DNA from 4 places in the Geomicrobium sp. JSM 1781026 genome. Region 4 is predicted to be linked to each of the others. Evidence: riboswitches for the same ligand, from Rfam matches in the RefSeq annotation. Region 4 holds a riboswitch; each other region holds the start of a gene.

Region 1 (3,542 bases), on a different contig from region 4:
TGATCGGCAAACGACAGGCATTGGCATGGGGCTGTTTAACTTATGTAACTTCATATCGGGTGCGTTTAGCAGTGCAATTTTCGGGAGCTTGCTTGACACTACGAGCGTGACGTATTCAATTAACCCGTTGAATCCTCACGGACCTCATTCGATTTATAGCAACCTTTACTTTGCGCTCTCCCTCATTGCCGTCGTTGCACTCGTCTTGTTTCTTTGGATTTATTATGATCGATCTAAAAAAACGACTACGACTAGCGCTCCGCTGTCGTAATCGTCAATTCCCGCGCACCGAGCGATTGGGCGAATTTCTCAAGGGCGGAAACGACCATGTCGTTTTCGCCCACACCTTCATACGTCGTCATATAAAGTCGACCGTTTGCCCGGTCAAAATAAGGATCAACCTTGCCAATGAGCGTGTCTCCGACGAGAACCGGCATCGTATAGGGACCGTACATTCTTTTCGTTTTCGGAACATAGATTTCCCATCGGTAGAAAAAGTCAAACAACTCCTCCACCCGTTCCCTTCGCCACAACAAGTTGTCCAATGGGGATAGGAAGCGTACGTGTTCATGAACGTCCGCGTGTTCACAAGCGACAAGTTGCTCAGCGTCTGCTTCCAGCACATAATACGGGCGGTCTACCCCCTCGATCTGCACTTCAAAGAGCTCACGCTTTCTTTTGCGTTCGGCTAACGTTTCTTTACGCGCCTGCGCATTTAACTTTTGCCAACCTAGTCGCGGATCTCTCGCGTCAAACAACCGGTACGCCCGCAAATATTTGTCCATAAGCAAGGCGTCTGCTTCTTCGATGCTAATCATGTCTGCTTCTTTTTGAATCGCTTCGGGAATCCACTGATCTGTTCGGGCATAATGCCGAATTGACTTTTCCCGGCCACTCACTTGAATGTCACCACATTCAAATAAAATGCGTAACGCATGGGTCGTTTCTTTCGTTGACGCACGTGTTGGATGGTCCCAACCGCCGACGACTTTTCGCTCCGCCAAAAATGCCGTTGCGGGAAGAGGTCCTTCCTGCTGGAGTCGATCCAAAATATCTGCAATCGATTCGCGGTAGTTTCCCCGCTCTCCCCGCCATTGTTCTTGTAAACGCACCCGCTTTCCTTTTAACAACGGGTAATCTTTCATCGGTAACAGGCACGCTGCATTTGCGAAGTATTCAAACGCACGCTTTTCACCTAAAGCATCTGTATAATTCGTCACACTGTATTCTTTTATTCGATTCATTAACACAAGGTGATGGTTCTTTTCAACGACACTGACAGGATCCAATTGTACCGCTTCGAGTTGATCCAATACGTCATCAACGCTTCCGAGTGGTTTCGGGAGAAGCGACTGAACTAAAAAACGCCTTGCTGCGTGCTACTTACTCCAATGTCTGCCATCACGCTTCCTCATTTCTTCCCAGCGATGCCCCCAATGATTGGTCGGCCCTTGACCTTGTCCGAGCTCCAACGGATTGGAAATGGCACTCGTAATAAAGGTTTTCCCACGAGTGATACTCTCTTCCATGTCTAACCCTTCAGCAAGGCCAGCTGCAATTGCAGCTGCATACGTACAGCCACTTCCGTGTGTATGCACCGTATCAAACCGTTTCGCCGTATATTTTTTGAATGCGTGCCCATCATACAAATAGTCATCGGCTTCTCCTTTATAGTGCCCTCCTTTAATGAGAGCAGCGCGACAGCCGTATTCTTCAACGAGCATTTTCCCTGCTCGCTTCATGTCTTCTACGGTTGTAATTGTAAGTCCTGTTAACGCTTCAGCTTCTGGCAAGTTCGGAGTCACAACTGTTGCAAGAGGCAATAGCTGTTCTCTAACCGCCTTTCTGGCGTCTTGAGAAATAAGCTCATGGCCACTTGAGGCAACCATGACGGGATCGAGCACGAAATGATTTACATCATATTCTTGGAGCTTCTTTGCGACAAGCGCAATCACCTCTGGGTTTGATAGCATTCCTGTTTTCACAGCGTCAGGGCGAATATCGTCAAACACGACATCAATTTGGCTTTCGACGAAATCAAGATCCATATCGACAAATGAAAACACACCGGTCGTATTTTGGCTCACAACGGACGTAATGACGCTCATGCCAAATACACCTAGCTCCTGAAAGGTTTTCAAGTCCGCTTGAATCCCCGCTCCACCTGTTGGGTCTGTTCCTGCAATCGTTAATGCTTTTGAAATCATTCGTTATCCTCCAATACTATAGATGCGCAAAAAAGAAAAAGCCCCTGAACGCACAGGAGGCTTGACACATACTACACAATCGTCAGCCACTTTCCTCCGCCGTTTTTCGGATCAGGTTCAAAGGGTTTCCGTTTAAACATCTCTCAGCGCTTACTCGCGCACCCCTAGTGGTATATTTTCATCCATTTTAGCATACATCTTTTAGGATGTGGCAATCATTACATGGTACGATATGGATGAACATTGGCTCATAAGGAGGTTGTTAATGGATATACTGCCGATTATTCTTAGTTTACTCGTTTTTTTGAATATGATTCTTGCAGCAATCATTGTATTTATGGAGCGCAAAGACATCCATGCAACATGGGCCTGGTTATTAATCTTAATGTTTCTTCCCTTTATCGGATTTGTTTTATATCTTATACTCGGCCAAAACTTGAGCCGAAAACGGCTTTTCAATTGGGATGGCATTGAGAAGATTGGCCTTAAAGACAGTATCGATGCACAGCTTCGCACACTTGAGGACAACACGTTTGCCTTTCGTAATGAAACCGAACAAAACAACAGCAACTTAATTACGATGCTCTTGCGCAGTGACGGAGCATTGCTTACACAAAACAATGATATTGACGTGTTTACTGATGGCGTTGACAAGTTCTCTGAGCTTCTAGCAGACATTGCGACCGCCAAAAATCATGTGCACATGCAGTATTACATCTTCCGAAATGACTTAATCGGGAAGCGGATCATTCATTTGCTCACCGAAAAGGCTCAAGCTGGCGTGCGTGTGCGCATTCTGTACGACGATATGGGTTCAAGAAAATTAGCACGAAAACATTTTCGTGAACTGATCGACGCAGGTGGCGAAGTTGGGGTATTCTTTCCTTCGCGTATTCCCTATATGAATTCCCGACTAAATTATAGAAATCACCGAAAAATCGTCGTCATTGACGGGAGTATCGGTTACGTCGGGGGATTTAACGTTGGTGACGAATACCTAGGCCGCACGAAAAAATTCGGGTATTGGCGTGACAGTCATCTTCGGATCCGAGGCTCCTCAGTTAAAGCCTTGCAGACCCGGTTCATTCTTGACTGGAACCAAGCATCAAAGGCTCATGAAATTCATTATGATGATCTTTATTTTCCTCCCGTCAAATCAAGGGGTGACATTGCCGCACAAATCGTTTCTAGTGGTCCAGATACAGAAGCTGAGGAAATTAAAAATGGTTACATTAAGCTCATCACTTCTGCACGAGAATCGGTTTATATTCAGACGCCTTACTTAATCCCTGATTCAAGCCTGCTTGATGCGCTTCGAATTGCGGCTCTTGCTGG
Region 2 (3,542 bases), on a different contig from region 4:
AAGTCATTCCGGTCCAATTGTTCAATCGGATCAGGTCCGATATTGTCTAGGTCAATGCGGCTTAGCGCAAATGTGAGCACGTTCGTTTCAGATGCTTTGACGGCTTCCCTTTGAATATCGGCATTTGGATATTTCCCTGTACCTAATAATAAACGCGACGTGAATGTGTAGTTTCCGATCGTTAACATCGTTTATCCTCCTCCTACAAAGCGAACCATCTCAATCTGGTCACCTGCAGTAATATGCGTATCGTTTTGCTCGTCGACAGATAGTGCCGCGCCGTTATGCTCGATCATGACGACCGTGTTTTGCAGTCCGAAATGTTCACGCAACTGCTCAATAGTGGTCACGTGGTTTGGCAGTTCACGCTTTTGTTGGTTGATGGTGACTTCCATGTGGGATCCCTCCATATTTCGGTTGAAATGTTGGCAACGCAACAGAATCTTGCATGATTTGTTGTACGATTTGCTTGCCGGTGATCGGTGCGAGTAGAATGCCGTTGCGCCCGTGTCCGCCAGCAAGCCAACAGTTTTGTTGAGCGGGGTGTGGACCGATGAAAGGAAGGCCTGTTGTCGATTGTGGCCTAAGTCCTGCCCACATGTTCGTAATTTTCGCATGCTTTAGAGAAGGGATGAGCGTTGTGATTTGACTGAGCAATTGTTGAACGCCGTGCACCGTGACGTCTCGGTTGCGCGAGGCTTCGGACGTCGCCCCGAGAATTAGCTCCCCATCTGGCTTTGGAACAACGTACATTCCTTTATAGAAGAGCGTCTGTTGCACGGCTGCTCGATCGGTCATTACCTTCACAATTTCCCCTTTTATCGGATGCACGTCCCAAAGAGCATCCAGTTCTGGCAAGGTGTCTACGCCTGTGGCGATGACGAGCTGGTCGGCGTGCAAGGTGCCTGATGTCGTCTCTACACCATTAATGAGTGGTTTGATTACAGTTGTGTCCAAGTACAGGTCGACGCCTTTCGAGACGATGGCTTGTGTGAGCGCCCGCGCGGTTTGAACGGGTTGGATATGCGCCTCGTTCGGGAAGTGCAATCCGCCGATCGCTTCAGGCGAAACAGCGGGTGCGATGCGTTGCAATGTTTCTTGGTCCACATACTCAACGTGTTCCCCTTCGCGCTTTTGCCACGATTGGATGTTCTTTAGGTGACTCATTTCGGTTTGATCAAAGGCAAGTTTGAGTGCGCCTGAGCGTGTCCAACCAATGTCTGTACCGGTAAGTTCAGCCAATTCATCTTTCAGGTGCGCGTATAGTTCGCGGCTCTGTTTGGCTAGCGGATAAAGTTCGGACGGCCCTTCTAACTCTGCTTGCACTCCGAGCATTCCGGCTGCGGCAGCTGTTGTGCCAGAACCCGGCTGAGCTCGGTCGATGATCGCCGTTTTCAGCCCGTGATTGGCTGCATAATAAGCGGTGGATAAGCCAATGATGCCTGCACCGACAATAAGCAGGTCATACGTTGGATGCTTCATGGGTCGCACGATCCTTCCCGTACTGTTCATAAGTTTGGGAAGCCACTCGAGGGTTTTCGGATGACCATACTCCGGACATGATGGCAACACCAGAGGCTCCAGCTTTTTGTACGTCTCGTAAGTTTTCAGGTGTAATCCCACCAATCGCATAGACAGGTACGCTCATGTGTTGTGTGATATCTTCTAGCTGTGCCAACCCTCGTGGGGTGATTCCCGATTTGCTGTTCGTTTCGAAGACGTGACCGAAGTAGAGGTAGTCTGCCCCTTCTTCAGCCTGCGTGAGTGCTTCGTCTTTAGAGTGGACAGACACACCAATCATCAAATCTGGATGTTTCGCTTTAAGCTCCTGAATGCGATAGCCGCTGTTTGCGGGCAAGTGCACCCCTTTTAGCCCCCAAGCTGCAGCAGCTTCGGCATGTGTGTTCAAGATCATTTGGTCTGTTCTAAGCCCTAAGCGAAGCATATGGTCAATCTGTTGTTTCAAACGTTGCAATGAGGCTTGTTTGTCCCTCACGTGAATCGTCGTAATATGAGGAACGCATTGTTTAAGAATGCGTATTTGCATATGAAATGGAAGTTGTGCGTCAGTTACTAAGTGCCAAGACATCGGTCTCACGCTCCTACTTTTGTATACACAAAAAAGCCGACCTCTTTGGAGAAAAGATCGACGAATGTCACATAGTAGGTACCCATGCATGGTCACACATTCTACTTTCCTCCGCTGGTATCAACCAGTTCAGGTTCAAGAGTTTGAGTTTCCTCATCTCAGCCCGTATGCGGGCACCCCTAGTAGCTTTTTTATAAATCAAGTATCTTTATGTTATCTTATCAATGAAGACAATTGTTCGTCAAACGTCACGTAGAGAGAGAGGAGAAAAGACATGTGGATCCAGTCTCAAAATAAGAAATCCATTCTTCATGTACAACAAATCACTACCAAAGGAAAATATGTAGAAGGCGTACTCGGTAAAGGTTCGTTTTCAGAATGGAGCAGTATGCTCGGGAAGTACGAAACAACGGAGCGAGCACAAGAAGTGGTGAGTCATATATTTGAGCGCCTGAGCAGTGAAACGCCAAATCGGCTCACTTATCAGATGCCAAAGAAATAATGTACCTACACTTAGTGACAGAAAAGGAGCGGGTCGCATGTTAAAGTCTGAACGAGTGAGACTGCGGAAGATGACAATCGACGACGCCAAACAGTATCACCGCTGGCGCAACGATCTGGATGTAATGAAAACGACGAATCCTTATTTAGATGTGTATACGCTTGAGGAAACCGAAAAGTTTGTTGAAAAAGTCATGCTAGGTTCGCCCCACTCAAAGAGTTATATCATTGTTGATCGCGAGAGTAATGAGGCGATCGGTGTCACATCACTGATCGGAATTGATATGAAAAACCGTAACGCAGAATGCATCATTGATATTGGTGACAAAGACTACTGGGGCAAAGGGTATGGACGTGAAGCATTCGGTCTCCTCCTAGCGTATAGCTTTTTGGAAATGAACCTGCATCGTTTGAATTTGCAAGTGTTTGAATTTAATACTGCCGCATTACAACTATATGAAAAGCTCGGCTTCACACGAGAAGGCATAAAGCGCGAAGCCGTCTATCGAAATGGAGAGTATTTTGATATTGTGCAGATGAGTCTATTAAAACGGGATTACTCGCTCGACACGACCCGCATCTAACACAAACACATCTGGGTTTTTCATTTGCTTCCACTCTTCAAAACCGAACCCTAATAGAAGGGCCAACAGATTGCCGTGGCTCACAACAACCGTGTGCTTTGGAAGGCTGTCCAGCACAGCCCGTCCTCTCGTGAGCGCGTCTCTAGCCGATTCACCACCAACGCACGCGTAGTCGGGATCTAGAAAACTCTGCTCCAACGGGGTGAGCCAGTTGTCCATCGGTTCTTTGCTCAGTACCCGCTCTTTGAGTCGCTCATCGATTTGAACCGGAACGCCGCTCGCAGCACTAAACGGTGCAATCGTCGCCGTCGCCCGCGCGTAAGGGCTACTTACAATGCGAGACACTTCTTTTTTATGAAAGAATGCAG
Region 3 (3,542 bases), on a different contig from region 4:
TTTTAACAGAATGGTGCAAACAATTGAAACACATACGTTTGGGGAGCCAACTCGAATCATTAATGGTGGTTTATTAAAGTTAAAAGGGGAAACGGTTGCTGAACAACGAGACTACATGGCGGCTAACTTTGAGTGGTTAAGAAATGCAATTATTCAGGAACCTAGAGGCCATCGAGACATGTTTGGGGCAGTCTTGTTACCACCCACTAGGGAAGATGTTGACTTCGGTGTCATTTATATGGACAACACTGGCTTTTTAAATATGTGTGGTCACGCAACGATAGGTGTTTCAACGGCGATTGTTGAACTTGGAATGGTTGAAGTAACAGGAGAAGAAACATCTCTCGTATTGGAAACACCGGCTGGACTTGTGTATCCAAAAGTAAAAATGAAAAATAACCGTGCAGAAAGTGTTCGTTTTGAAAACGTCCCTGGCTTTCTAGAACATCAAGATCTTGAAGTAGAGGTCGAAGGCTTAGGTACGATCAAAACAGATATTAGTTATGGTGGCAACTACTTTGCCTGGGTGGACATCGCACAGCTAGATACGAAAATTCATGTATCCAACGGTATGCAGTTGAAAGAATACGCTAGAAGAATTAAAGAAGCGGTAAATCAAAAAGTAAGTGTACAACACCCAACAAAAGAATATATCAATTACATTGATATTGTTACCTTCTTTGGCGAACCGACACTTGAGGAAGCTACGTATAAAAATGTTCATGTTTTTAGTGATCGACAAGCGGATCGTTCACCAGGTGGGACAGGTACGACAGCAATGGTTGCTCGCATGGTAGGACGAGGCGAGATGAAAATTGGCGAGGAAATTGTAAGTGAAGGGTTTGTCGGAGGTACGTTTACTGGACGAGCGCTTGAGAGCGTCAAGTTAGGTGAAATGGATGCGGTTCGAACGGAAGTAGAAGGAACAGCGTTTATCAATGGTTTCCAGAATATATTAATGGATCCGAATGATCCGTTCCGTGGCGGTTTTATCGTGAACTAATTGTGCATATGAAAAAAGGGGGGATGAGCATGCGCTCATCCCCCCTTTTTTCTTTTTTAAGAAACGACCGAAGACTTTAATCGAGCGGGTCGGTTTTTAAGTTTGAAAAATGCCGGTTGAGTTTTTGCAATAAGAAGAATCACACCAAATGTAATGAGTGTTTCTGGCACAAGGTATGAAGTATTATAAATAGCTGAGTAGAGCCAGACGTTCCATCCCTCTGGCGCATATTCGCCAAACCAAACCCCACCGGAGATGATGTGGGCGACGAGACGGAAAAATGATGCAAAGAAAAGGCCGAACAGTGCCCATCGGATGTTTAGTTCTCCTTTTTTGTTCCTGAAAGCAAATGCACCCGCCAGTCCTAATACGGTAAAGGCAACTGGATAGTCTAATAGAAATTGGATGGGGTGAATCATCGAGCTTCCTAAGATTAACTTAATGACACCAACGAGTAGCCCTGTCATCAGACCAACTTTTAAGCCGCGCCGAAATGCCATGACAAAGATCGGCAACATAACAAGGGAGATCGAGCCTCCCATGACCCACGGACCCGCAAACTCAATGCGGTCTAAGATGAGCGCGAGTGCGACCATGAGCGCTGTTTCCACCATGATTAACGTTCTTGTTTGCATAAAAAAATCCCCTTTTTGTTTCCACAGGGGGATGCAGGTCCGCACATTAAACGTCGTAATGTGCTCTCCCACTTCCCTACGCTGGTGTTACCCAGATCAGGTTCTAAGAGTCGGGAACGAGTCCCTCTCAGTCTTGCGACACCCCTAGTGGTTGATAATATTCAGACGAATATAGTATATCTTATAGTACAATGAAAGCCAAGCTGTTTTTGGGGAGGTCACGTATGCATAAAGCAATTTTGTTTGACTTAGATGGCACATTACATAATCGACCGAAATCATTGGTAACTTTTTTTCGAGATCAATGCGAGCGTTTCTCAATGAATGTCGATCTGAATAGGTTTGTCGAATTGGACAATGAGGGGATGCGCTGGAAGGATGAGGTATATGAGCAGTTAGTCAAAGAATATCAGTTGCCATTAGACCCTCAACAACTACTAGCCGATTATGTTACTCTGTTTCCGAGGTTCGCACAGCTGTATCCTGACGTTGAGCACACACTGGAACAATTAAAGGCAAAGGATTATAAACTCGGAATCATCTCAAACGGAAAGAAAGGCTTTCAACGAGCGGTATTCAATTCTTTAAGTATTAATGAATATTTTGAATCAGTGATCATTTCAGATGAGGTTGGCTTAAGAAAGCCGGATGCCCGAATTTTCGCATTAGGTATAGAGCAGTTGAACGTACAGCCTGAACAAGCCTTGTATGTTGGGGACCAGTACGACACTGATATTATCGGAAGTCGTAACAAGGGCTTGAAAGCGGCTTGGAAAACGAACGAACAAGTGGATAGTGACGCACATTTCCAGTTTTCATCTTGGCGTCAATTCATACCTAAATTACAACAGTTGGAGGGTGAAACATGGTCATCCGCAAAGCAAAAGTAGAAGATGCCCAAGGCATTGCTCACGTGCACGTGCAAAGTTGGAAAACAACCTACTGGGGTATTGTTCCACAAACTTATCTTGATGAGTTGGATGAAACAACGAGAACAGAACGTTGGGTAAAGATCATTACAGAGGTGAACAATACGAAGGTAGCCACGAATGAAGAGGGGAAGATCGTAGGCTTTGTCCATTATGGACGTTCTGAGCGTTATGCGGCGGATGGACAAGTGTACGCCTTATACTTATTAGAATCTTATCAACGAAGAGGCATCGGCGCCCAACTACTAGAGGCGGCTAAAACGGAGTTTCAACGACAAGGTTGGCATACGTATGCGGTTGAGGCGCTCGTCGATAACCCGTCGATGGCATTTTATCGCAACAATCACCCCGTGCATTATTTGCTCAGTTCGTTTACAATTCATGGAAAGGTTCTTCGCGAGTGGGTCATGACATTTAACGTTTGACCCCTCCCGAACCAACGTAAGGAGGAAGCGAAGTGTACGAACGAAAGCCTCAGTTCGAAAGCCTTGTGCCATTGAATGAAACGGCACGAGGAGAAAGAAAAGCAACACTTGTCATTAAAAACGCCAAACTCATCAACGTAGTATCTGGTGAAATCTTAGAAAATACAGATGTGGCGGTATGTGAGTCTAGGGTTGCATATGTTGGGGAGAACGCTGATCACACAGTTGGTGACGATACAGAAGTGATTGATGCAAAAGGAAAATACTTATCCCCAGGCTTTATTGATGGGCATTGCCACATTGAAAGCAGTCAAATTACCCCGGCGCAATTTGCGAGGGCAGTATTGCCAAAAGGCACAACGAGTGGCTTTTTTGATGCCCATGAAATTACGAATGTTCTTGGTTTGGACGGTCTTAAACTGATGCTCGAAGAGGCGCGGAAAACGCCGATGGCGGCCTATATGCAAGTGGCTTCGTGCGTGCCGTCAACGAGTGCAGAGTTTGAAACCAATGGCGCGTCGATTGGCGCGAAAGAAGTGAAAGAGGCATT
Region 4 (3,542 bases):
TGAAGGACCTGAAGCGTAAACGTAAAGACCTGGTAGGGGAGCTTTCCCCTATTAGGTTTTTTTACATATTTTCAAATAATTGAAACAAATAATGGTGGGCAACGACAAAGAAGGAAAGAGAAGGGGGTCAAAAGATGAATTATAAAATCATGCTCGTTTTTCTATTTTTCGCCTTTGTTGTTGCGTGTAGTGATAACCAAAATGACGAAGCGGCAGATCTTTCTCAAGAAGGAAATGATAGCGGGGCAGATGTTGCTCAAGATCATGCTGAGTCGGAGGTGGAGTTGGACGAGGGGGAAACGTTAGACGACTCGGCTGCAAATGAAGCGGAAGTGGAAGCGATTGATACGGCAGAGCGAATGATCGTATATAATGGTCACCTCACAATTGATGTTGAAAGGTTTCAAGAAGCTCAAGACCAGATTCAGCAATCCATTGAAGAAATGAATGGCTTTGTTGTGGAGTCGTCTGTCCAAGATGCAGGAGACGGTGAAATGAGCGGGACGTTTGCTGTGCGCGTGCCTGAAGAGAACTTTACACCCTTTTTGGATCAGATAGAGTCCCTTAGTTTACAAGTCGTCGACCGAATGACGACAGGTGAAGACGTGACAGAAGAGTACGTCGATCTAGAGTCAAGACTTCGGTCGCACGAAGCTGTTGAAGAACGGCTGCTCGTGTTTATGGAAGATGCAGATACGACAGAAGACTTGCTTTCTATCTCGGATGATCTGGCGGACACGCAAGAGCAAATTGAAACAATTCAAGGTCGCATGAATTATTTAGACCATCAAGTGACGTACGCATTGGTGAATATTAACGTGCGCGAGACCGCAGGGTCAATGTTGACCGATCAAACCTCTTTAAACACCTGGGGGCAAGCGTCGAATATGTTTACCGACACGATTAACGTGCTCATGGCAATCGTCTCAGGCGTGGTGGTATTCGTCATTGGTCTGTCTCCAGTGCTCATCCCCTTACTTCTATTAGGGCTTGCTATTTTTATTTACTGGAGAAAAAATAATAAGACGAACGGGGCAAAGTAAAGGGCGGTTCATTTGCGGCGGGGCGCATTGTCGAAAGCGTGCACATCGGTGTCGAAAATGTGCACACCGGCGTCGAAAACGTGCACATCACCGAAACGGCCGCAAAAACGCAAGAATCTCGCGTAGAAGCGTCCCTTCCCCCCTTGCGTAATCGGAGTAGAATGAGTCGGTCGGATTTGAGTGCTCGCAAAAAGCCAGAATGGGTACATTACCCATTCTGGCTTTCCTCAATTATATTTGTACGGGCCACTTTTCTTCGGTAAACGCCATTTGCCAGAACTGCCATTCCAATTGACAGCTCTTTAGAAAGGCATCACGCATCCTTGTTTTTTCTTCATCGGTAGCGGTCTTGGCGTATTCATCAAGACGATTACGAAAGGCCATCGTAACGCTGTCACCCATTTCTTTATAAAAAGAGATCCAATCATAAAAAGGATGGTTTTTACCCGGCTGTTTCGTCTTGTCCAAGTGAACCGCAATTTCGTAATACGTCCAAGGACAAGGAAGGAGGACGGCAATCATTTCGCCAAACGACCCTCGGTGAGCCACATCCAACATGTGCCGAGTATAGTGATGAGCGGTTGGTGCGAGAGGCTCATACTGCAAGTCTTCGTAGTTTACACCAGCAACTTGACAGAAATTGTTGTGCGGATGGACTTCATCATTGAGTACGAAAGAAATTTGTTCATTTAATAATTGCATATCTTCTCTTCGTTCTGAGCGGCTGATCGCCAGTCCGTAAATTTGCATAAACGTATTCAAATATTCAAAGTCTTGTTTTACATAATGGGTCAGTTGACCGGGTTGAAGGTTGCCGTTTCCAATGCCTTGCACGAACGGATGCTCAAAGATCGCTTCAAAAACAGGGGCACATTCTTTACGTAATTCTTCAGTAAATGACATTACAAAATCCCTCCATAAGTGTTTTGATTCACAGTGAGGGCACCGGCGTTCGGTTCTCTATGAGAGCAATAAAAAAAGCTCTGCATAGAAAACAGAGCATGGTTAAAACAAGCTCCACTTCCCTACGCTGGTATAATCCAGATCAGGTTCAAAGGGTCGAAACATTGCTTCTCTCAGCCGGTGCCGGCTCCCCTAGTGAATAAAAATATATTCAAGAATGGCTTACTCACTTTCTATTAAACCATACAATAGTCTGAAAATCAAAACGAATTGAGGAGGGATTATTTACCATAAAATACCAATTAAACCAACCTTTATTATAGTTCATATTACCCATTTTTATTTATGATAAGAAAATCGCACCATACAGAAGCGAACTTACGATGACGATCGCAGGGTGAACCTTAAATTTCTCTAGGAGTAATAGTGCAGCGCCGACCAAGAGCACCGTTTGCCACATCCCATTCCCTTCCCAAGACATGAAGAAAAACTGATACGTAAGTACGCCGAGGAGAACCGCAATCGGTGCACGGATATAGTTCGTCATGTTTTTCACTCGGGGGTGGTCTTTAAATTTCAGTAGGATACTCATTAAAAGCATCATGAGCGCAAGCGACGGACCGACCGTTGCGAGCAGGGTAACGAGAACGCCGGGAACACCAGCGACTTCCCAACCGACAAAAGCGGCCATTTTTGTGGCAATCGGTCCTGGAATGGCGTTTCCGAGCGCGAGAACTTCGCCAAACTCTTGAGTACTCATCCAACCGTAACGATGTACAACTTCATGTTCAATGAGTGGAATGGATGCTGGACCGCCACCGTAACCAACGATGCCCGGTATGAAAAAGGCAAGAAATAAGTTCCATAAGTCCGTGAGCATTGATTACGCCTCCTCTTTTCTAGCAGGTTGTGGTTTCGGTTTCTGTGCGAAGGCAATCGCAATCAATGAAACGATAAGAATTGCGGGATGCAAATTTAGCCATTCAAATAATAATAGACTGATGACCGTCAAAACTATGGTCAGGAAGAATCCGGCTTTCTGTGTGGATTGTTTTAAAAAGTTGTATGTTAGGGATAGCAAGAGCACGCCTACAATTGGCATAATTGCATTCGTCATGCCTTGAACGATCGGTGTTTCCCTAAATGTTGTCAGTGTACCAACAAGGATGAGCATAATGATGGCAGTCGGCATGACTGTGGCTAACACGGCGTTTATCATACCGACAATCCCGCCTACTCTATAGCCGACATACCCACAAAGTTTAGTAATGATTGGGCCTGGTAGTGTGTTTCCGAGCGCGACCACCTCTGTAAATTCTTCATCGTTCATCCAGCGATATTTTTCGACGATTTCTTTATGTACGAGTGGGATCGTCGCGGGTCCCCCACCATATCCGAGGACATTTGCCCGTGCCATTGCGATGAAGATCTTCCATTGGATTTGTAAATTCATGAGGATTGCTTCCTTTCTAACGATGAACAGCAAGGGGATGTCCCCTTGCCTTCGTTGTTGAGTATGGCCTAGCAGAAGCTTATCTTACCATATGGCAATATGGCTATCTGCGCGGGGTTCTGTACCGCCTACGAGCACGCCGG

Evidence for each region. A riboswitch is a leader RNA that binds a small molecule or an ion and turns the genes downstream of it on or off. The one in region 4 is predicted to bind thiamine pyrophosphate.
Region 1: another riboswitch for thiamine pyrophosphate. It lies ahead of thiD (bifunctional hydroxymethylpyrimidine kinase/phosphomethylpyrimidine kinase); the one in region 4 lies ahead of tenA (thiaminase II).
Region 2: another riboswitch for thiamine pyrophosphate. It lies ahead of ACE1TF_RS14785 (thiamine phosphate synthase); the one in region 4 lies ahead of tenA (thiaminase II).
Region 3: another riboswitch for thiamine pyrophosphate. It lies ahead of thiT (energy-coupled thiamine transporter ThiT); the one in region 4 lies ahead of tenA (thiaminase II).

What each region holds. Positions count from the first base shown of each region.
Region 1 covers NZ_JBHFQF010000008.1:197,574-201,115, forward strand. The annotation lists gene ACE1TF_RS15455 (MFS transporter) at 1-271, shown strand, start outside; gene ACE1TF_RS15460 (DNA glycosylase AlkZ-like family protein) at 252-1,313, opposite strand; gene thiD (bifunctional hydroxymethylpyrimidine kinase/phosphomethylpyrimidine kinase) at 1,380-2,207, opposite strand; TPP riboswitch at 2,282-2,383, opposite strand; gene cls (cardiolipin synthase) at 2,473-3,542, shown strand, end outside.
Region 2 covers NZ_JBHFQF010000008.1:68,532-72,073, reverse strand. The annotation lists gene ACE1TF_RS14800 (thiazole synthase) at 1-188, opposite strand, end outside; gene thiS (sulfur carrier protein ThiS) at 192-395, opposite strand; gene thiO (glycine oxidase ThiO) at 364-1,482, opposite strand; gene ACE1TF_RS14785 (thiamine phosphate synthase) at 1,463-2,089, opposite strand; TPP riboswitch at 2,179-2,280, opposite strand; gene ACE1TF_RS14780 (hypothetical protein) at 2,364-2,591, shown strand; gene ACE1TF_RS14775 (GNAT family N-acetyltransferase) at 2,629-3,174, shown strand; gene ACE1TF_RS14770 (histidine phosphatase family protein) at 3,136-3,542, opposite strand, start outside.
Region 3 covers NZ_JBHFQF010000009.1:144,589-148,130, reverse strand. The annotation lists gene ACE1TF_RS16295 (proline racemase family protein) at 1-1,003, shown strand, start outside; gene thiT (energy-coupled thiamine transporter ThiT) at 1,060-1,638, opposite strand; TPP riboswitch at 1,695-1,794, opposite strand; gene ACE1TF_RS16285 (HAD family hydrolase) at 1,863-2,528, shown strand; gene ACE1TF_RS16280 (GNAT family N-acetyltransferase) at 2,504-2,992, shown strand; gene ade (adenine deaminase) at 3,025-3,542, shown strand, end outside.
Region 4 covers NZ_JBHFQF010000003.1:357,059-360,600, reverse strand. The annotation lists gene ACE1TF_RS07135 (PQQ-dependent sugar dehydrogenase) at 1-19, shown strand, start outside; gene ACE1TF_RS07130 (DUF4349 domain-containing protein) at 135-1,043, shown strand; gene tenA (thiaminase II) at 1,275-1,946, opposite strand; TPP riboswitch at 2,049-2,150, opposite strand; gene ACE1TF_RS07120 (chromate transporter) at 2,290-2,826, opposite strand; gene ACE1TF_RS07115 (chromate transporter) at 2,830-3,399, opposite strand; gene ACE1TF_RS07110 (gamma-glutamyltransferase family protein) at 3,484-3,542, opposite strand, start outside.